2 linked regions of the Actinomadura rubteroloni genome follow. The protein of the gene in region 2 interacts with the protein of the main gene of each other region in a pairwise test. Links are inferred from orthologs where the notes say so. Each region holds a gene or a part of one and is shown on either strand. Other genes may lie near its edges.

Region 1 (11,892 bases), on a different replicon or contig from region 2:
GCAAAGGCCGATAGGACTTCGGCGAACCAGCTCGAAAGCCCTGCGGCGGTATTTTCTCCATCAGGAGCTTCGATTGTCATTTGACAATATATATGATTAAGCATTTGGAAACACCGCCTCGCCACCGCACGCCGGTTCTGCGTGAGAGTCGGTTGGAGACTGCGCAGCCCAGCTCCGATCAGACCGAGCGCCACGGGGACCGCGACAGGGTCGCCAATGATTCCAGATCCGACCGGCTAGTGAAAAAGGAGGCCAATGCATCGCTGGATTACACCGATCGTCCCAACACCCCGGCGAGGACGAACATGGACCCGACCATACGAGCCGTGATTCTCCGCTGCCGTACGAGATCCCTGTCGCGCCACGGGGGGAGCCGCCGCAACTTCTCCGGCACCTCGGGAGACTGCGCCCACCGGGTTATCACACCGTTGACATTGAACAGGACGACCAGGCCGATTGCCAGCATGACAGGCGAAAGAACGAACGTCAGCAAAAAATCAATAAACTCCGGTGGCGAGGACTTCCTCGCCGAGCCATCGCCGAACGACAAGATCCTGTCCCACGTCACCTGACCAACGCCTTGATAAGCCAAACGACAGTCGATATGAAACAAATGATACCAGCCGCTATGGGAAAGTAGCCCGAGCGGCGCAGCGGCTCATATTCCTGCAACCGCAGGTCCCTGTCGGGACCCGCGTAACCTTTCATCCACCCGATGTAGCGAAGGGACCACTTCAGCCATGCCGCACCGAGACCGATGGCGATCAAGCCGAACAGAGGGAGAATAATGTAACCACTGGTCTCCGTCACCGATCAAAATACCTTCCCGGCATCGACCTTATTCCCAGCCGAGCCGAAGAAGGAGTTCCGGAGTCGGCTCACCAATGAGGGGGCGTGGGGGCGGAGCCCCCACATCGGGGGGTTCGGGGGGTCGTCCCCCCGGAAAACACTGCGGGCCACCGGGGAAGGCGCGAAGCGCCGACCACGGTGGCCCGACTCGTGGAGCTATGGGGATTCGAACCCCAGACCTCCTCCATGCCATGGAGGCGCGCTACCAACTGCGCCATAGCCCCGTGCGGCTACGTGGACGTTCATCCCGTAGCGCGTGGCCAGTTTAGCCGAGGTGGCGATGGGGGTCGAATCGGTTGTCGCGGGGCGGACGGTCAGCGGCCGACGGCGGGGCCGTCGTCGCCGAGGACGGGTTCGGGCAGCGTTCCGGCGTTGTGCTCGGTGAGGCGGAAGCCGCCGTCGCGGCGTTCGGACAGGACGGACCAGCAGCAGTTGGAGAGCCCGCCGAGGCGTTCCCAGGTCTCTTCGGGGAGGCCGAGGAGGTGGCAGAGGCCGAGGCGGAGGGCGGCGCCGTGGGAGGCGACGACGAGGACGCCGGCGGGCGGCAGGTCGTCGAGGGCGCGGTCGAGGGCGGTGCCGACGCGTTTGGCGACCTGGGCGCTGGTCTCGCCGCCGGGCGGCTGCCAGACGGCCTGCTCGGCGGGGTAGCGTTCGCGGATCTCGGCGCCTGTGAGGCCTTCCCAGACGCCGCCGTCGCGTTCGATGAGGTCGCGGTCGTGCCGGACGGGCAGGCCGGTGAGGTCGGCGAGGGCCTGCGCGGTGTCGGCGGCGCGCTGGAGCGGGGAGGCGAGGAGCGCGGTGGGCCGCAGGGCGGTGAGGAGGGCGGCGGCGCGGCGGGCCTGGGAGCGGCCGGTGTCGTCGAGGGGGACGTCGGTCTTGCCCTGGAAGCGGTTCTCCAGGTTCCAGGCCGTCTGGCCGTGGCGCCACAGGACGAGGCGGCGCTTGCCGGGGGTGCGGGTCTCAGTCACCGGCGCTCCCGACGGGGGCGCGGTGGGTGTTGACGCCCTCGGGCAGCTCGATGAGCGGGCAGTCCTTCCAGAGCCGTTCGAGGGCGTAGTACACGCGGTCCTCCTGGTGCTGGACGTGGACGATCACGTCCACGTAGTCGAGGAGGATCCAGCGGCCCTCGCGTTCGCCCTCGCGGCGGACGGGCTTGGCCCCGGTCTCGTCGCGCAGGCGCTTCTCGATCTCGTCGACGATGGCGCGGACCTGGCGGTCGTTGGCGGCCGAGCAGAGCAGGAACGCGTCGGTGATGACGAGCTGCTCGCTCACGTCGTAGGCAAGGATGTCGTCGGCCAGCTTGTCCCCCGCCGCTTCGGCGGCGGTACGGATGAGCTGCGCGGCCCTGTCGGATGCGGTCACGATGCGCTCGCGATCCTCCCTGTCGGGGGTCGGTTCCGGGACAGCCTCTCATGGCGGCCCCGAAATGACCCTTGTCCACCGGTTCCGGATGGTCCGTCCGGCTCCGGTCATGCCCCTTCCAGGGTAGGCGGGATCCGGCGTCCCCGTTCCGTCTTTCCTGTTCAGCCGCCGTCGGGCCGGTAGAGGGAGCGTTTGTTGATGTACTGGACGATCCCGTCCGGAACGAGGTACCAGATCGGTTCGCCGTCCTGGACGCGGTCGCGGCACTCGGTGGACGAGATCGCGAGCGCCGGCACCTCCATGAGGCTGACGCGGCCCGACGGCAGGCCGGGGTCGGCGAGCCGGTGGCCGGGACGGGTGACGCCGACGAAGTGGGCGAGCCCGAACAGTTCTTCGCTGTCGTGCCAGGTCAGCATCTTCTCCAGGGCGTCCGCGCCGGTGATGAAGAACAGGTCGGTGTCGGGGCCGTGGAGGGCGCGCATGTCGCGGAGGGTGTCGACGGTGTAGGTCGCGCCGGGACGGTCGATGTCGATCCGGCTGACCGAGAAGCGGGGATTGGACGCGGTGGCGATCACGGCCATGAGGTAGCGGTCCTCGGCGGGGGTGACGTTCGTGTGGCCCTTGTGGGCGGACACCCCGGTCGGCACGAACACGACCTCGTCCAGCGCGAACACGTGCGCGACCTCGCTGGCCGCGACGAGGTGGCCGTGGTGGATGGGATCGAACGTCCCGCCCATGATCCCCAGCCGCCGCTTTTGCGTCATGCCGACGAGAATAGTCGTCCCGAAACCGGGACGATCTTCCGCCCCGCAGGGACCCAATTCCCGGGAACCGGGGAACTCGCGGGACGTTCCGGTCGTCGGACGTAGCATGCCGGACATGACGAACACACCGGACCGTGCGCGCACGCGCTTTCCCGGGATCAGCTCCCGCGCCTACGAACACCCTGCGGACCGCTCGGCCCTGGTCGCGCTGCGCTCCCTGACCGGCTTCGACGTCGTCCTGCGGCGGCTCTCGGGGCTGTTCAACGAGCGGGCGATCCGGCTGACGTTCCTCGCCAGTTCGGTGCGGGCGAGCGAGAACCAGTTCCACAACCTGTACGACATGGTGCGGGACGCCGCGTACATCCTGGACATGCCCGAGGTCCCGGAGGTGTACGTCGAGCAGAACCCGGCGGCGAACGCCTACGCGATCGGCGCGGACCACCCGTTCATCGTGGTCACGACGGGCCTGCTGGACCTGCACGACGACGAGGAGCTGCGGTTCGTCATCGGGCACGAGGTCGGGCACATCCTGTCCGGCCACTCGGTGTACCAGACGATGATGATGATCCTGACGCGGCTCGGGTCGCGGCTGGCGTGGCTGCCGCTCGGCAACCTCGGGATCGCGGCGATCCTCATGGGCCTGCGCGAGTGGCACCGCAAGTCCGAGCTGTCGTGCGACCGCGCGGGCCTGCTGACCGGCCAGGACCCGGCGGCGGTGAAGCGGGCGCTGATGAAGATGGCGGGCGGGACGCGGCTGGCGGACATGAACACCGACGCGTTCCTCCAGCAGGCGCGCGAGTACGACCAGGCGGGCGACGTCCGGGACGGGATGCTGAAGTTCCTGAACCTGCTCGGCCAGTCGCACCCGTTCGCGGTCGTCCGGCTCGCCGAGATCGACCGGTGGGCGTCCGACGGCGAGTACCTGCGGATCCTCGCGGGCGACTACCCGCGCCGCGCGGACGACGCGAACGCCAAGGTCACCGACGAGGTGAAGAACGCGGCGCGGTCGTACAAGGACTCGTGGGAGCGCAGCGCCGACCCGTTCGTCGGGAAGGTGAAGGACGTCGCGGACGCGGCGGCCGGCGCGGCGGGCGGCCTGTTCGACAAGCTGGCGCGGCGCGGCGGGGACACGTCCGCGCAGAACTGACGGGCGGTTAGAAGGGGGCCGGGACGAGCAGTTCCACGTTCCGGTCCTCGGCCGCACCCCGGCGCGCGGCGGGCTCGTCCTGCCAGTCGTTGCCCGCGACCTGCCGGGACAGGGACGCCAGGTGGAGCGGGTCGCCGGTGCGTCCGCCGAACAGGTCGGGCGCGGCCGAATCCAGGACGGTCGCGAAGATCGACAGCGTCCCGTCGCGGTTGTCGGCGATCTCCACGATCCGGCTCTGCTGCGGGAAGTCGACGTGCGAGGCCGTGTTGACCTCCCAGAACCCGCCGCCGCCGGGCCGCCGGTGCGCGAGCACCTCGTTGCGGTGGGTGTGGCCGTTCACCCACAGGACGACGTTCGGGAACCGCAGCAGCAGCGCCTTCACCTGGTCGCCGAGGATCCGGCCGCCGCCGAGCGGGTTGTCCAGCGTGGCGATGGTGTGGTGGCTGAACAGGACGAACAGCCTGTCCTTGACGCGATGCCCGACCCGCTTGCCCGACCCGTCCAGGTACCGGGAGCTGCCCGCCGTGAGCTGGGCTTCGAGCCAGGCGAACTGCGCGGCGTCCAGCGAGCCCTCGGAGTAGCCGTTCGGGTTGACGGTGTCGAGGACGAGCCCCCGCACGATCCCCCGGTCGAAGGCGTAGTGGGCCGTCCCGTCGCGGAGGTTGGCGGCGGTGAACCCGTGCCCGCGCGGCCCGCCGGATGTCGTGAAGTGCTCCCGCACGACCTCGGCCCGCGTCAGCAGCCGCCGCCGGGCGTCCGGCGTGACCGGGCGCAGCAGCCCGCCGAGCGACGGCAGCGCCCCAGGGTCCGCGCCGGTCAGCGCGCGGGCGAGCCGGGCCGCCTGCTCCCCGCCGGCCGGGGCGTTGATCTTGAACCCGCCGGTCGCGAGCCCGCTGACCAGCGGGTTCGGCGGCAGGTTGCCCTGGACGAGCCCGTCATGGTTGCCGAACACCGCGAGCCACGGCGAGTCGAGCCCGGTCGCGCGGAACGGGCGGCGCGCCGCGTCCAGCAGGCCGGGCACGCGCGGAAACCCGTGGGAGGCGAGCGCGACGTCCGCGCGGCCGCCCGGCGGCGGGCCGTCCGGGTGCCAGAACCGGTCGTCGTACACGACGCGGTCCATCACGCCCTCGTACCGGGTGGGGTCGCCGGAGTCGGGGCGGATCGTCCGGCCGTCGAGCAGGTCGATGATCCAGCGCAGCTCGTTGTACTGGACGTTGTCGGCCGCGTCCCCGGTGTTGATCGTGAACGCGAGCGGCAGCCCGGTCGCCGGGCCGCGCCCGACCCGGTTCAGCGCCCGGACCATCGCCTCGGCGACGTGCGTCGTCAGCGTCTCCTGGGGCCGCCACGCGCCCTCGACCGGCAGGACGGACAGCAGGTCCTTGAACCGGTCGGCGAACTCCACCCGCGCCGGGGACTGCGCGTCGATGACGTGGACGTCGGTGAGCTGCCCGAACGCCACCAGCCCGGCGCGGCGGGCGGCGCGGTCGCGGGCGGCGGCGCCGCCGAGGTCCCGGCGGAGCAGATGCGGCTCGCCGGGACCGGCGACGATCCGCCGGAACCGGCCGGAGCCGAGCAGCAGCGTGCGGTCGAGGGTCGTCCCGGCCGCCGGGCCGCGCAGCGCGGCGGACGCGGGACGGGCGGGCAGGACGAGTCCGGAGGACGCCAGCCCCGCGCCGAGCAGGACGCGGCGGCGGCTGATCGCAGGGCGCACCCCCGGATCAGACCACACCCGAAGTGTTACAGCAAGACCCGATTTGTCACAGGACGGCTACCGGACCTGCCCGTCCCCCGTCACGACGTACTTGGTGGACGTCAGCTCCGGCAGCCCCATCGGCCCCCGCGCGTGCAGCTTCTGCGTCGAGATGCCGATCTCCGCGCCGAACCCGAATTCCTCGCCGTCGGTGAACCGGGTCGAGGCGTTGACCATGACGGCCGCCGCGTCCACCCGCGCGGTGAAGCGCCGGGCGGCGGGCTGCGACGCCGTCACGATCGCCTCGGTGTGGCCCGAGCCGTGCCGGCGGATGTGCGCGACGGCGTCGTCCAGCGAGTCCACGACGCGGGCCGCGATGTCCAGCGAGAGGTACTCGGTGTCCCAGTCGTCCTCGGTGGCCGGGACGACCGCGTCCCCGTACGCGCGCACGCGCTCGTCGCCGTGGACGGTCACGCCCTTCTCCGCCAGCGCCGCGAGCGCCGCGGGCAGGAACGCGTCCGCGACGTCGGCGTGGACGAGCAGCGTCTCGGCCGCGTTGCACACCGACGGACGCTGCGTCTTGGCGTTCAGCAGGATCTCCACGGCCATCGCCACGTCGGCGGCGGCGTCCACGTACACCGAGCAGTTCCCGACGCCGGTCTCGATCACCGGGACCGTCGACTCCTCCACCACCGAGTTGATCAGCGACGCGCCGCCGCGCGGGATCAGCACGTCCACCAGGCCGCGCGCCCGCATGAGGTGCTTGACCGACTCGCGGCTCGTGCCGGGGACGAGCTGGACCGCGTCCGCCGGGACGGGCGTCCCCGCCAGCGCCCGCCGCATGACGTCGACCAGCACCGAGTTGGACGTGTGGGCCGACGACGAGCCGCGCAGCAGCGCCGCGTTCCCGCTCTTCAGGCAGAGCGCGGCGGCGTCCACCGTGACGTTCGGACGGCCCTCGTAGATGATCCCGACGACGCCGAGCGGCACCCGGACCTGCCGCAGGTCCAGCCCGTTCGGCAGGACGCTCCCCCGGACCGTCTCGCCGACCGGGTCGGGCAACGCCGCGACCGACCGCACGGCCTCGGCGATCGCCGCGATCCGCTCCGGCGTGAGGCTCAGCCGGTCGATCATCGCCTCGGCGGTGCCCGCCGCGCGCGCCCGCGTGACGTCCTCGGCGTTGGCCTTGACGATCTCGGCGGTCGCGGCCTCCAGCGCGTCGGCGACGGCGTGCAGCGCGGCGTCCTTCACCGCGCGGGTCAGCGGCGCCAGCTCCGCCGCCGCGTCCTTCGCCCGCCGCCCGGCGCGCTCGAAGTCCTCGCGGTCCGTCATACCGGCTCCTTCACGGTCGATCTCGGATAAGGGGTCAGCCGTCGGCGAGGACCACCATGCGGTCGCGGTGGATGATCTCGCGTTCGTACTCGGGGCCCAGCTCCCGGGACAGCCAGCGGGTGGAACGTCCCATGAGGTCCGGGATCTCCCCCGCGTCGTAGTTCACCAGGCCGCGCGCCACGACCCGGCCGGCGTTGTCGCACAGGTCCACCGGGTCGCCCGCGGCGAAGTCGCCCTGGACGCCGGTGACCCCGGCGGGCAGCAGCGACTTGCGGCGGCGGACGACCGCGTCCACCGCGCCCGCGTCCAGCAGCACCCGCCCGTGCCCGGTCGTCGCGTGCGCGAGCCACAGGTGGCGGCCCGACATCAGGTGCGGCGACTCGGGATGGAAGTAGGTGCCGATCGGGTCGCCCGCGAGCGCCCGCGCGGCCGACGCCGCGTCCGTCAGCACGACCGGGACGCCCGCGATCCGCGCCGCCTCGACCTTCGTGATCATCCCGCCGGTGCCGACGCGGCCGGACGCGCCGAGTTCGACGCCGTCCAGGTCCGACGGGCCGCGCACCTCGCCGATCCGCCGCGACCCGGGCTTGCGGGGGTCGCCGGTGTAGAGCGCGTCCACGTCCGACAGCAGCACGATCGCGTCGGCGCGGGTCAGGTGCGCGACCAGCGCGGCGAGGCGGTCGTTGTCGCCGAACCGGATCTCGTCGGTCGCGACCGTGTCGTTCTCGTTGACGATCGGGACGATCCCGAGCGCGAGGAGCTGCGCGAGCGTCCGCTGCGCGTTGCGGTGGTGCGAGCGGCGCATCATGTCGTCGGCGGTCAGGAGCACCTGCCCGACCGTCAGCCCGTGCCGCGCGAACGCCGCCGTGTACTGCGCGAACAGCAGGCCCTGCCCGACGCTCGCCGCCGCCTGCTGGGTCGCGAGGTCGCGCGGCCTGCGCGCCAGCCCGAGCGGCCCGAGGCCCGCAGCGATCGCCCCCGACGACACGAACACGATCTCGGTGCCCGCCGTGCGGCGCGCCGCGAGGACGTCCACCAGCGCGTCGATGCGCGCCACGTCGATCGTCCCGGCGGTGGTCGTCAGCGACGACGACCCCGCCTTCACGACGAGGCGGCGCGCCTTCTCGATCTCTGCACGACGACTGCTCACGGTCGTTACCTCGGGGGTTCGGGGGCGGTCAGCGACGTCCGTCCAGTCTCCGGTCCGTGCCGCGCGGGCCGGCCACGCCGTCGCCCGCGGCGATCTCGGGCTCCCAGTCGAAGACGACCGCGTCGTCCGGGGTGCCGATGAGGACGGTCGCGCCCGCCTCCGCGCCCGCGTCCCGCAGCGCCTCCTCGACCCCGAGCCGGGCCAGCCGGTCGGCGAGGTAGCCCACGGCCTCGTCGTTGGTGAAGTCGGTCTGCCGCAGCCACCGGACGGGCTTGTCGCCGGTGATGAGGTAGGTGTTCTCCCCCGTCTCCCTGACCGCGAAGTCCGTCTTGCCCTGCACGGGCGTCGGCCGCAGGACGATCCGCGTCGGCTCGGCGGGCGGCAGCGACGCCCGGTACTCCCCGACCATCTCGGCCATCGCGAACGTCAGCTCGCGCAGGCCCTCGTGGCTCGCCGCCGACACCTCGAACACCGTCAGGCCGCGCTTCTCGAACTCGGGACGGACCATCGCCGCGATCTCCCGGGCGTCCGGGACGTCCACCTTGTTCAGCACGACCAGCCGGGGCCGGTCCGACAGCGGACGGTCGCCGAGCACCCGGTCGTAGGCGCGCAGCTCCTGCTCGATGACGTCGAAGTCGGCGACCGGGTCGCGGCCCGGCTCGGGGGTCGCGCAGTCCAGCACGTGGACGAGCGTGGACGACCGCTCGATGTGCCGCAGGAATTCCAGGCCCAGCCCGCGCCCCTCGCTCGCGCCCTCGATGAGGCCCGGCACGTCGGCGACCGTGAACGTCGTGTCACCCGCGCTCACCACCCCGAGGTTCGGGACGAGCGTCGTGAACGGATAGTCGGCGATCTTCGGCTTGGCCGCCGACAGCGCCGCGATCAGCGAGGACTTGCCCGCGCTCGGGAAGCCGACCAGCGCCACGTCCGCGACGCTCTTCAGCTCCAGCACGATGTCGCGCTCGTCGCCGGGCTCGCCGAGCAGCGCGAACCCGGGCGCCTTGCGCTTGGCCGACGCCAGCGCCGCGTTCCCGAGCCCGCCCCGGCCGCCCTCGGCGACGACGAACCGCGTCCCCTCGCCCACCAGGTCGGCGAGGACCTCGCCGTCCGAGGACTTGACGACCGTGCCGTCCGGGACGGTGAGCACCACGTCGCCGCCGTCGGCGCCGGTGCGGTGCCCGCCCTGCCCCTGCCGGCCGTTCGGGGCGCGGCGGTGCGGACGGCGGTGGTACTCCAGCAGGCTCGCGGCGCCGGTGTCCACCTCCAGGATCACGTCCCCGCCCCGGCCGCCGTTGGCGCCGTCGGGGCCGCCGAGCGGCTTGAACTTCTCCCGGTGGACGGACGCGCAGCCGTTGCCGCCGTTCCCCGCCACGATGTGCAGGACCACGCGGTCCACGAACTGCGCGCCCGACCCGGCACCCGCTGCCACGGCCCCTCCTCGGCATCGTTTCGCTCCGCCGTCAGACAGAGCGAGGGGCGGACCGTACGGTCCGCCCCTCGAAAAAGCCTTCTCGGCCCGCGGACCTATTCCGCCGGGACGATGCTCACGGCGTTACGGCCACGGTAGCGCCCGAACTTCACCGCGCCCTCGACCAGCGCGAACAATGTGTCGTCGCCGCCACGGCCCACGCCCGGTCCCGGGTGGAAGTGGGTGCCGCGCTGGCGGACGATGATCTCGCCGGCGTTGACCACCTGGCCGCCGAAGCGCTTGACACCGAGCCGCTGGGCGTTGGAGTCACGACCGTTCCGGCTGGACGATGCGCCCTTCTTGTGTGCCATTGCCCCGCTCCCTTACTTCCCGGAGATACCGGTGATCTTGATCTCGGTGTACGGCTGGCGGTGACCCATCCGCCGCTTGTACCCGGTCTTGTTCCGGTAGTGCATGATGTTGATCTTCGGGCCCTTGACGGCGCCGACGATCTCGGCGGTCACCTGGTACCCGGCCAGGTCGGCGGCCTTGCTGACGACGTTGTCGCCGTCGACGACCAGCAGCGCCGGAAGGGTCAGCGAGTCACCCGGCTCGCCGGTCAGCTTGTCGACGGTGAGAACGTCGCCCTCGGCGACCTTCTCCTGCCTGCCGCCTGCGCGGACAATCGCGTACACCGCGGAAACCTCTCGTCTGCGCGCGCTTCCGGGCTCAACCGGTCCCACGCGTGGTCGAAACCAGCCCTCGGACGAGGGCCTACCCCCGGATCGCGCCGAGGGCGGCACACCGGCGGAGGAATCCACCGGCGCTCTGAACAGGGCCCGCCGCGGCGGCGGCGGGGACGCGCCCGGAGATTCCGGGCGGTCGCAGGCGCGCCGACGGCGCGCCGACATTTGAGAATACCGGATCGCGGGACCCGAACGCGAACCGCGTCCGGGTCCCCGACCGGCCGCTACTCGGCGGGCTCGTCCTTCTTCGTCCGGCGGGTGCGCCGGCGGCGGCCCGCCGTCGCGGCGGGCTCGGACTCCTCGGTCTCCACCGGCTCGTCGGCGGTCAGCGCGCCCGGCGCCGCCGTGGCCGACTCGGCGGCGGCCTCGGCGGCCTCCACCACGGCCTGCGGGTCGGACTCGTCGGTGTCGTCGTCGTCATCGTCGGCGGCCCGCGCCGCGTCCTGGCGGGCGAGCTTGTCCTCGACCGCCTTCTCCACGTCGCCCTTGCGCTTGCGGCGCCGCCCGCCGGGCTCCTTGGTGCCACTGTTGCCCTGCGCCTTGGCGTCCTTGGACTCCACCGGCGTGGGCTGGAGGTGGATCCCGCGGCCGTTGCAGCACTCGCAGGTCTCCGAGAACGCCTCCAGCAGCCCCTGCCCGACCCGCTTGCGCGTCATCTGGACGAGGCCGAGCGACGTCACCTCCGCGACCTGGTGCTTGGTGCGGTCCCGCGACAGGCACTCCACGAGCCGCCGCAGGACGAGGTCCCGGTTGCTCTCCAGCACCATGTCGATGAAGTCGACCACGATGATGCCGCCGATGTCGCGCAGCCGGAGCTGGCGGACGATCTCCTCGGCCGCCTCCAGGTTGTTGCGGGTGACCGTCTCCTCCAGGTTCCCGCCCTGGCCGGTGAACTTGCCGGTGTTGACGTCGATGACCGTCATCGCCTCGGTGCGGTCGATGACCAGCGAACCGCCGCTCGGCAGCCACACCTTGCGCTCCAGCGCCTTGGCGATCTGCTCGTCCACGCGGTAGGCGGCGAACGCGTCCCGGCCGCCCTCCCAGCGCTCCACCCGGTCCTGCAGGTGCGGCGCGACGTAGTGGACGTACTCCGACACGGTGTCCCACGCGCCGTCGCCCGCGACGACCAGCTTGGCGAAGTCCTCGTTGAAGATGTCGCGGATGACGCGGACGGTCAGGTCCGGCTCGCCGTGCAGCAGCGACGGCGCCGACGCCGTCTTCTGCTGCTTGCGGATGTTCTCCCACTGCGCCGACAGCCGCGCGACGTCCCGCGACAGCTCCTCCTCGGTGGCGCCCTCGGCGGCCGTCCGGACGATCACCCCGGCGTGCTCGGGCATGATCTTCTTGAGGATCTGCTTGAGGCGGGCGCGCTCCTTGTCGGGCAGCTTGCGGCTGATGCCCGTCATCGAGCCGTCCGGCACGTACACGAGGTAGCGGCCGGGCA
Region 2 (9,616 bases):
CCCGCCGCGCCGATCTCGTCGTCCGGCGCCGTGCGCAGGTGGCGGGCCGCCGCCAGGTACGCGGTCGCCTCCTCGTAGCTGAGCCCGAGGAGCGCGGCGCGGTCGGCGAGGACGTCGGCGAGCAGTTCGCGGGCGCCGCCGGGCAGCGGGTCGCACGCGCCGACGACGCGCCACCCGTCCCCGGTCCGCTCGGCGGGCGCGAACAGCGGCCCGACGGCGACCAGGTCCGGGTAGGCGACGGCGGCCCGGCACGCGTCGGCGAACCGCACCGCCGCGACGGGATCGAGGCGGTCGAGGTCGTCGGGGAACAGCCTGCCGCCGGCGTCGCCGTCGCCTGTGGTCATGCCGAGCATCATCCCCGCCGGGCGCGGGTTTGGCGAGTGGTTCAGACCAATTCCGGGCGGATTCGGCCATCGTCGCGCCGGCGCCGGACGGGTACCACCAGCACAACCAGGCCCGCTGCGAGCAGCGCCAGCCCGGCGAGCGCGAGCCCGCCGAGCCGTTCGCCGAGGACGGCGACGCCGAGCAGCGCCGCGACGGCCGGCTCGGCGAGCGTCAGCGTCGTCGCCGCGGCGGCCGGGGTGCCGCGCAGGCCCCGCGCGAACAGCGTGTACGCGACGGCGATCGTGATCAGCGACAGGTACGCGGTGATCGCCAGGCCCGTCCCCGACAACAGCCACGCCGGGCGCTGCACGGCGAGCGCGGGCAGCAGGACGAGCGCCGCGCCGCCGAACAGCACGCCGGTCACCGACCGGCCGTCGGCGCCCGCCCCGACCAGGCGGCTGATGATCGTCGTGTAGCCGGCGTAGACGAGCCCGCACAGCAGCGCGAGCGCGACTCCGCCCGGCTCGGCGCCCGCCCCGGCGCCCGCGCCGACGAGCAGCGCGCAGCCCGCGACGGCGCCCGCCGTGGACGCGTACCAGCGGCCCGTCAGCCCGTGCCGCTGGAACAGGCCCGCGAACGCGGGGGCGCTGCCGACCGCGACGACGGTCGCGACGGCGACGCCGGTCCGTCCGACGGCGGTGTAGTAGGCGGTCTGGTACCCGGCGGTGCACAGGACGCCGAGGACGAGCGTCGCCCGGGTCCGCCCGCCCCGGCGCAGCAGGGCGCCGAGCGCGGCGCGGCGCGAGCCGGTGGCGGCGACGGCGAGCAGCACCAGCCCGCCGAGCGCGACCCGCAGGGACGACACCGCGACCGGCGAGGTGGCGGCGGGCGCGAGCGTGGACACCGGCCCGGCCGTGCCCCACAGGCAGGCGGCGAGCAGGATTTCGGCGGTGCCTCGGGGCAGCGCGGACGTGCTTTGGGACATGTGGAGACCTGACTCCTGGACTCGAATCGGAAGGGTGATCCGTGTCCGGGGCGGGTCTCAGAGCAGGACTCGAAGGGCCGTCGGCGCGGGACCGCGCGAGGCCGAGGGGACCGCACCCCGGATCAGGAGTCCGGCGGTCCGCAGTTCGGAGTCCAGTAGGCCATGCCCCGACGATACCCGCGCCGCGCCGGTGGTCGGCGCGGCGCGGCGGCGCGTCAGGCCGGGACGGCGTCCGGGGCGGTCGTCAGCGTGCGGCCGACGACGGGCGGCAGCGTCCGCACGAGCTTGGCCAGCTCGCGCAGGTCGCCGTTCACGAGGGCCTGCGGGCCGTCGCACAGCGCGGTCTCCGGGTGCGGGTGGACGTCGATGATCACGCCGTCCGCGCCGACCGCGATGGCCGCCCGGGTCAGCGGGAGCACGAGGTCGCGGCTGCCGCCCGAGTGCGACGGGTCCACGATCACCGGCAGGTGCCCGAGCCGCTGCGCGACCGGGACGGCGGAGATGTCGAGGGTGTTGCGGGTGGCCTTCTCGAACGTCCGGATGCCGCGCTCGCACAGGACGATGTCGAGGTTGCCGCGCTGCGCGACGTACTCGGCGGCCATCAGCCACTCCTCGATCGTGCCGTTCATCCCGCGCTTCAGCATGACCGGCTTGCCGGACTCGCCCGCCGCCTGGAGCAGCGCGAAGTTCTGCGCGTTGCGGGTGCCGATCTGGAGCATGTCGGCGTAGGACGCGACGAGTTCGACGTCCGCGGCGTCCACGACCTCGGTCACCACCGGCATCCCGGTCTCGGCGCGGACGTCGGCGAGGATCTTCAGCCCGGCCGCGCCGAGGCCCTGGAACGCGTACGGCGACGTCCGGGGCTTGAACGCGCCGCCGCGCAGCAGCGTCGCGCCCGCCGCCTGCGCCATCTGCGCGGCGGCCAGGGTCTGCTCGGGCGTCTCGACCGCGCACGGGCCGGCGATCAGCGTCATCGTGCCGGGGCCGATCGGGACGCCGCCCACCCGCACGACCGTCCGCTCGGCGTGGTGCTCGCGGCTGACCAGCTTGTACGGCGCGGAGATCCGGACGACGTCGGCGACGCCGCGCTGGCCGCGCAGGTTGAGCGTGCCGAACCGGGTCACGTCACCGACCAGCCCGACGATGGTGCGTTCCACGCCCCGGCTGACGAAGGCGTCCCCGCCCGCCCGCTCGACGAGCGCGACGACGCCCTGGATGTCTGCCTCGGTGGCCCCCGGGGCCATGACGACGACCATGCTGGTTCCTCTTCTCTGCGCACGCCGGTGCGGCGGGCGCGGGGTGGGTGCCGGGGGGCGGTCCCGGAACGACGAGAGCCCCGGGCCGCGTGGCCCGGGGCTCTCGCCTGGTGGTCTGTCAGCGCGACGTCTGGCAGACCAGCCCTCCGGACCGGTCGTACCAAAAGAAATAGCTCACGTCGCGCATGCGGCTCAGCGTAGCCGATCACGAAGGGACCGGGGGACCGGGGGCCGAATATGGCTCAGCTCACCCCGGATGGCAGGATGGCGCGCGACATGGCGCCCTCCGATGAGCCCTCCAGCGACGGACCGAGCGACGGGTCCGGCGGCGAGCCCGAACGGCTTCCGCCCGGCCAGTACGTCCCGCGCGGCTTTCCCGTCCTGCACTACGGCCCGGTGCCGAAGTTCCGGCCGGACGTCTGGGACCTGCGGGTCTTCGGCGCCACCGCGACCGGCGGGCAGTACGCCTGGACGTGGGAGCAGTTCGACGCCCTGCCGCGCACGACCGTCGTCGCCGACTTCCACTGCGTCACCAAGTTCACGATCCCCGACAACCGCTGGGACGGGATCCCGGGCACCGCGCTCGCCGAGATGGCGCCCCCGCACCCGGACGTCACGCACGTCATGGTGTGGGCGGAGTACGGCTACAGCGCCAACGTCCGCATGAGCGACTTCCTCGACGCGGGCACGCTGCTCGCCACCCACCGCGACGGGGAGCGGCTGACCGCCGACCACGGCTTCCCGGTCCGGCTCGTCGTGCCGCGCCTGTACGCGTGGAAGAGCGTCAAGTGGGTGCGCGCCGTCGAGTACATGATCGGGGACCGGCGCGGCTTCTGGGAGGAGCGCGGGTACCACAACGTCGGCGACCCGTGGGCTGAGCAGCGCTACTCCTACCAGGAGGATCCGGGCGACTCTCCGCCGCCCTGAGCCCGGTGCGCGGCGAGATCGCCTGCGAAGCCGGGTCCGGTGGGGTTACGGTCGGTCCTCATGGTCGCACCGTCCGTCCTCGACTTCGCCGGGTACGGCGCCGCGCTGCTCGGCGGCGGCGCGCTCGGCCGGTGCGCGCTGCGCCGGACCGCCCGCAGGCCCCCCGTCCCGGCGCCCGACGACGCCACCGCCGCCGCGCTGCACACGCTGCTGCGCGCCGCGCCGCCGCTGCGCGCCGGGCTGACCCGGGCGTCGGCGCGGCGGGCCGCCCGGCCGCTGCGGCACCTGCTCGGCGCAGAAGCCGTCGCGATCGTCGGCGCGCGGCCCGACGGCGACGCCGAGCCCGACGACGGCGACGGCGGCGGCCCGGACGGCGGACGGCTGCTGGTCTGGGACGGCACGGGCGCCCACCTGCACGCGGGCGAGGCCTTGGCGGACGCGCTGCCGGTGCTCGGGTCGGGCCGGCCGCGCGTCCTGCCGCCCGAGGCGCTGGACTGCGACGTCCCGCTCTGCCGGATCCGCGTCGGCGTCATCGCCCCGATCGCGGTGGACGGCCGGGTCGCGGGCGCGCTCGCCGTCTACGGCCGGACGGCGGCGCCCGGCCGGGTGCGGGCCGTCGGCGAGGTCGCGCGCTGGCTCGGCAACCAGCTCGAACTCGCCGACCTCGACCTCGCGCGGACGCGCGCCGCCGAGGCCGAGATGCGGGCGCTGCGGGCGCAGATCTCGCCGCACTTCGTCTACAACTCGCTGACGACGATCGCCTCGTTCGTCCGGACCGATCCCGAGCGGGCGCGCGAGCTGCTGGTGGACTTCGCCGACTTCGCCCGCTACTCGTTCCGCAACCCGCGCGACTTCACGACGCTGGCCGACGAACTGCGCTCCATCGACCGGTACCTGCTGCTGGAGCGGGCGCGGTTCGGGGAGCGGCTGCACTTCACGGTCGAGGTCGCGCCGGAGGTGCTGCCGGTGGAGGTGCCGTTCCTGTCGCTGCAACCGCTGGTGGAGAACGCGATCCGGCACGGGATGCACGGGGCGTCCGGGGCCGTCCACATCGAGATCGTCGCCCGCGACGCCGGGTCGGAGGCCGCGATCACGGTCGAGGACGACGGCGTCGGCATGGAGCCGGGACGGCTTCGCGAGATCCTCGCCGGCGGGACGCGCGAGCGCGGCGGCGGGGGCGGCATCGGCCTCGCGAACGTGGACGAGCGGCTCCGCCAGGTCTACGGCGACGAGTACGGTCTCGTCGTCGAGACGGCCCGGGGCGCGGGCACGCGGGTGCGGCTGCGCGTGCCGAAGTTCCGCCCGGCGATCTTTCCCGGCTGAGGCGATCCGACCGCTTACGTGGTGGAACCGATTGCGAACGGAACGTGATCGGTGCAATCTCTTCCCATGCTGCGCGTCCTGGCCGTCGACGACGAGGTCCCCGCTCTGGAGGAGCTGACGTACCTGCTCCGCGACGACCCGCGCGTCGGCGACGTCACCGGGGCGAGCGAGGCGGCGGCGGCGCTGCGCGGGCTCAGCCGGATGCTCGCGGCGGGGGAGCGGCTGGACGCGGTGTTCCTCGACGTCCGGATGCCGGGCCTGGACGGGCTGGACTTCAGCCGCCTGCTCACCGGGTTCGCCGACCCGCCGAAGGTCGTGTTCGTGACCGCGCACGACGACTTCGCCGTCACCGCCTACGAACTCGGCGCGGTGGACTACCTGCTCAAGCCCGTCCGGCCGGAGCGGCTGGCCGAGGCGGTGCGGCGGGTCGCCGACGCGGTCGGCGCCGCGGACGGGCCGCCGGGCGAGGACGACGACGAGCTGATCCCGGTCGACCTCGGCGGCCGGACGCGCCTGGTGCCCCGCAAGACCGTCACGCACGTCGTCGCGCACGGCGACTACGTGCGCCTTCACACCGCCGGGGCGCACTACCTCGTGCGGATGCCGCTGGCGTCGCTGGAGCGCCGCTGGGAGGAGGCCGGGTTCGTGCGCATCCACCGCAGCACGCTGGTGTCGTCCGCGCACATCACCGAGCTGCGGTTCGACGGCGGCCGGGCGCTCGTGCAGGTCGGGGACGAACTGCTGCCGGTCAGCCGCCGCCACACCCGCCAGGTCCGCGACCTGCTCGTGCGCGGGTTCCGCACCGCCGAGCCCGCCGGTGATCTGGATGGCTGAGCGGCGGACGGCGGTCCGGGCGCGTCCGGCGGCGCGGCCGGACGCGGCGGCGCTGGCCCGGCCGCTGATCCGCGCGCAGCTCCGGTCCGCGCTCGGCACGGCCGCGCTGGTGGTCGCGGTGCTGGCGGCGCTGCCGGTCGTCCGGACGCTCGGGAGCGGGGCCGTCCCGGCGTGGGCGCCGCTCGCGCTCGGCGCGCAGCCGGTGTGGATCCTCGCGGCGGCGCGGCAGCTCCGGCGGGCCGAGCGGATCGAGCGCGCGTTCCCGCGTCCGCCGCGCCGGTGACGGGCCGCGCGTGATCGCGGTCGCCGCGTTCGCGGTGCCGGTCGCGGTGCTCGCCCTGGCGGTGCTGCTCGGCGGCCCGCGCCCGACCGCCGACGTGCGGCTGGCGGCCCGGCCCGTCCGGCCGCTGTGGAACGCGGCGGCGATCAGCGGGGAGTACGTGTCGGCGGCGGCGTTCCTCGGGACGGCCGGGCTCGTCCTCGCGCACGGCCCCGACCTGCTGTGGCTTCCCGCGGGGGCCACCGCCGGGTACGTGCTGCTGCTGACGTTCGTCGCCGGCCCGCTGCGCCGGTCCGGGGCGTTCACGCTGGCCGACTTCGCCGAGTGGCGGTTCGGGTCGCCCGCCGTGCGGCGGCTCGTGTCGGCGTGCGTGTGCTGCGTCGGGTGGTTCTACCTGCTGCCGCAGTTCCAGGGCGCCGGGCTGACGCTGCGGGTGCTGACCGGCGCGCCGGAGTGGACGGGCTGGGCGCTCGTGGCGGCGACGTCGCTGGGGCTCGCCCTGACGCGGACGGTGCGGGGGGCCACGTCCGTCCAGGCCGTCCAGTTCTGGGTGAAGTTCGGCGCGGTCGCGCTGCCGGTCGCCGCGTTCGCCGCGCTCGGGCCGCGCCTGGCCGCCGACGGACGGCCCGCCGCGCCGCGTTTCGAGCACGCGACGTCCGTGCACGTCAGGACGGGCGCGCGGGTGCTCGTCCCGGCCGACGTCCGGGTCGTCGCGACCGGAACCGTGGACGGCGTGCGCCGCCGGGACGGCCGGATCGTCCTGCGCGCGGGCGCCCACACCGTCGCCGACGGGACGCGGCTGGACTTCCCGGCGGGCGCCCCGGTGCCGCGTCCGGCGGGCCGGGCCCGGTGCGCGCCGCACCCGCTCTACACGGCGTACTCGGCGCTGCTCGGCGTCCTGCTCGGCACCGTCGGCCTGCCGCACATCCTCATGCGCTTCTACACCGACGCCGGGGGCCGCGCCGCCCGCCGCACGGCCGCGCTCGTGCCCGGCCTGCTCGCGCTGTTCTCCCTGTTCCCCGCCCTGTACGGGGTGCTCGGCCGCGTCTACACGCCTGAACTCCTGCTGTCGGGCGACACCGACGCGGTGATCCTCACGCTGCCCGCCCGGGTCGCGCCGGGCGCGGCGGGCGCGGTGCTGACCGGCTGCGTCGCGGCGGGGGCGTTCGCGGCGTTCCTGTCGACGTCGTGCGGCCTCGTCGCGGCCGTCGCCGGGACGGCCCGCGCCGCCCGCCGGACGCTCGTGTTCCGCGGCGGGGCCGTCGCCGCGCTCGCCGTGCCGCTCGCCGTCACGGCGCGCGGCGCCCCGCACGGCACCGCGAGCCTGGTCACGGTCGCGCTGACGGTGTCGGCGTGCTCGCTGTGCCCGCTGCTCGTCCTCGGCATCTGGTGGCGGGGCCTCACGTCCGCCGGGGCGTGCGCGGGCCTGGCCGTCGGGGGCGGGTCGGCGGTGGCGGCGGGGACGGTCGCGCTGGCGGGCGTCCCGCTGCCGGGGCCGCTCGGCGCGGTGGTGGAGCAGCCCGCGCTGGTGCTGGTGCCGCTGGCCGCCGGGGTCATGGTCGTCGTGTCGCTGCTGGATCGGCGGGCCGTCCCGGCGCGTGCCGACCATGCGCTGGCACGGCTGCATCTGCCCGACGACATCGTCGTGCGCTGAACGGTCCGTTCGGGTGACCGTTCGTCGCGTGAAACCGACCGCTCGTCGTGTGGCTACGGAACGTATGGCGATGACTACCCACCGTTTACCGAGCCTTGTGGTGCAAGGGTCCCGATCGGTATCCGTCTCCCTCTAGTGTTCTCAGTGGCGGCAGTCGCCACGGGAGGTCACTCCGGTGCAGCGGCGCCCCACACAGGACAACACTGGAGATCCGCGCCGTGAGCGATCACGCCGGGTCAGTCGCCGCATTCCGTACCGGGGGGGTGGGATGCGGTGACCTCGCGGCCCAGGCCGCCGCTGAACAGTCGGGGGGTTGTTCAGCGGCGCCTGGGCCTTCTTCTTGCGCCCGGCCGCGCCGCGTCGGGCCGCCCCGGGTCAGGCGTCGCGCAGGCGCTTGAGGACGTCGATGTCGGCGCGGTGCGGCTCGGCCCCGCGGCCCGGCGTCTCGATGACGAACGGCACGCCCGCGGCCTCCGGGTGCCGCAGCAGCTCGCCGAACGGCTCCGCGCCGATCTGACCGGCGCCGATGTTCTCGTGCCGGTCCTTGGCCGAACCGCAGGCGTCCTTGGAGTCGTTGGCGTGGACGAGCTTGAGCCGTCCCGTCCCGACCGTCGCGACGAGCGCGTCCAGGGTCGCCGCGACGCCGCCCGGCGCGGCCAGGTCGTGGCCCGCCGCGAAGGCGTGGCAGGTGTCCAGGCACACGCCGAGCCTCGGATGCCGGTCCAGCCGCTCGAAGAACGGGCCGAGGTCCTCGACACGGGCGCACAGCATCGCGCCCTGCCCGGCCATCGGCTCCAGCAGCAGGTCCGGGCCGTCGCCCGGGATCTCGTCCAGCAGCGGCAGCACGTGCGCGCGGACCTGGTCCATCGCGGCCTCGTAGCTCTGGCTGACCGCCGAGCCGGTGTGGACGACGACGCCGCGCGCCCCGATCGCCCGGCCCCGCTCCAGCGAGTGCCGGACGGTCGCGATGGACTTGGCGAGCGTCTCGGCGCTCGGCGACCCGAAGTTCACCAGATAGGGCGCGTGGACGAAGACCGGCAGGCCCTCCTCCCGCAGCCGGGCGTCCTCGGCGGGCTTCCCGGCCGGCAGCGCCCACCCGCGCGGGTTCGCCACGAACACCTGGACGGCCTCCGCGCCGATCTCGGCGGCGTACTTCAGCCCGCCGGACGCGAGCCCGCCCGCCACCGGAACATGCCCCCCGATGGGGCTGAAAGGAGAGGTCATAGCGTCGGCGAGCTTAGCCGCTCACCTGGTCAGCCGTAGACGGTGATCACACCGCCGCGCGCGGCCCGGGAGTCGGGGATCGGCGTCTGGCCGATGACGCGGTCGCCGACGCGGGTGCCGATGCGCATCCGGAAGCCGGAGCTCTCGATGGCGCGGCGGGCGTCGTCGAACGACTTGCCGATCACCGACGGGACGGGGACCTTGTTGCCCTCGTCCCCCTTCCCGTCGTTGCAGAACCAGTTGCCGATCAGGCAGTCGCGCGGCGTCACGTACAGGGTGACCCGGTCGCCGCGCGAGACGCCCGAGCCGGGCGCCGGGTCCTGGCCGACGACGGTCCCGCCGGGCTTGCCGTCCTGCTTGCGGTCCTGCGTCTTCACGTCCAGGCCCATCGCCGTCAGCGCGTTCTTCGCGTCGCCGGTGGACCAGCCGGTGAGGTCGGGCACGGTCATCCCGCTGCTCATGACGAGCGCGACCGGCTGGTCGGTGGAGACCTTCGTCCCGGCGGTCGGCCTGGTGCGGATCGCGCGGCCCTTCGCGATCGTCTCCGACGGCAATGAGCTGACCCCGCCGACGCGGAAGCCCTTGCTCTCCAGCAGGTCGCGGGCGTCGGACTCGGTGCGGCCCTTGACGTCGGGGACCTCGCGCGGCACGTGGCCCTTGGAGACGTGCAGGGTGATCGTCATGCCCTGGGACACGCGGGCGCCGGGCGCGGGGTCGGTCGCGGCGACCTCGCCCCTGTCCACGCGGTCGCTGTAGACGGTGTCGCCCTGCCGCACCGCGAGGCCGTGGCCGCGCAGCTCCTTGGTCGC

The links.
Region 1: the proteins of BTM25_RS13620 (region 2) and BTM25_RS11245 interact in binary tests that used the Escherichia coli proteins (3 or more experiments, as listed by UniProt). The link is inferred for Actinomadura rubteroloni from one-to-one orthologs.

The regions. Positions count from the first base shown.
Region 1 is NZ_MTBP01000001.1:2,523,544-2,535,435, reverse strand. What follows is about bases 5,018-7,857. They hold BTM25_RS11245 (glutamate-5-semialdehyde dehydrogenase), read right to left. Parts: upstream 7,145-7,857; coding sequence 5,891-7,144; downstream 5,018-5,890. Other genes in these bases: proB (glutamate 5-kinase), read right to left, coding at 7,179-7,857; BTM25_RS11250 (TIGR03767 family metallophosphoesterase), read right to left, coding at 5,018-5,833. Also shown: BTM25_RS29150 (hypothetical protein), read right to left, coding at 1-80; BTM25_RS11280 (hypothetical protein), read right to left, coding at 565-810; BTM25_RS11270 (histidine phosphatase family protein), read right to left, coding at 1,164-1,817; rsfS (ribosome silencing factor), read right to left, coding at 1,810-2,211; nadD (nicotinate-nucleotide adenylyltransferase), read right to left, coding at 2,373-2,975; BTM25_RS11255 (M48 family metallopeptidase), read left to right, coding at 3,082-4,122; more of BTM25_RS11250, read right to left, coding at 4,130-5,017; more of proB, read right to left, coding at 7,858-8,294; GTPase ObgE, read right to left, coding at 8,323-9,723; rpmA (50S ribosomal protein L27), read right to left, coding at 9,819-10,073; rplU (50S ribosomal protein L21), read right to left, coding at 10,086-10,397; BTM25_RS11220 (Rne/Rng family ribonuclease), read right to left, coding at 10,673-11,892. UniProt on the Escherichia coli protein: Catalyzes the NADPH-dependent reduction of L-glutamate 5-phosphate into L-glutamate 5-semialdehyde and phosphate. The product spontaneously undergoes cyclization to form 1-pyrroline-5-carboxylate.
Region 2 is NZ_MTBP01000002.1:469,540-479,155, reverse strand. The notes cover bases 3,776-6,765. They hold BTM25_RS13620 (LytR/AlgR family response regulator transcription factor), read left to right. Parts: upstream 3,776-4,881; coding sequence 4,882-5,649; downstream 5,650-6,765. Other genes in these bases: BTM25_RS13610 (sodium:solute symporter family transporter), read left to right, coding at 5,943-6,765; BTM25_RS13615 (hypothetical protein), read left to right, coding at 5,642-5,932; BTM25_RS13625 (histidine kinase), read left to right, coding at 3,776-4,815. Also shown: BTM25_RS13645 (DUF5954 family protein), read right to left, coding at 1-344; BTM25_RS13640 (DMT family transporter), read right to left, coding at 386-1,309; aroF (3-deoxy-7-phosphoheptulonate synthase), read right to left, coding at 1,525-2,565; BTM25_RS13630 (sulfite oxidase-like oxidoreductase), read left to right, coding at 2,842-3,492; more of BTM25_RS13625, read left to right, coding at 3,553-3,775; more of BTM25_RS13610, read left to right, coding at 6,766-7,583; BTM25_RS13605 (deoxyribonuclease IV), read right to left, coding at 7,959-8,807; pknB (Stk1 family PASTA domain-containing Ser/Thr kinase), read right to left, coding at 8,837-9,616. UniProt on the Escherichia coli protein: Member of the two-component regulatory system BtsS/BtsR, which is part of a nutrient-sensing regulatory network composed of BtsS/BtsR, the low-affinity pyruvate signaling system YpdA/YpdB and their respective target proteins, BtsT and YhjX.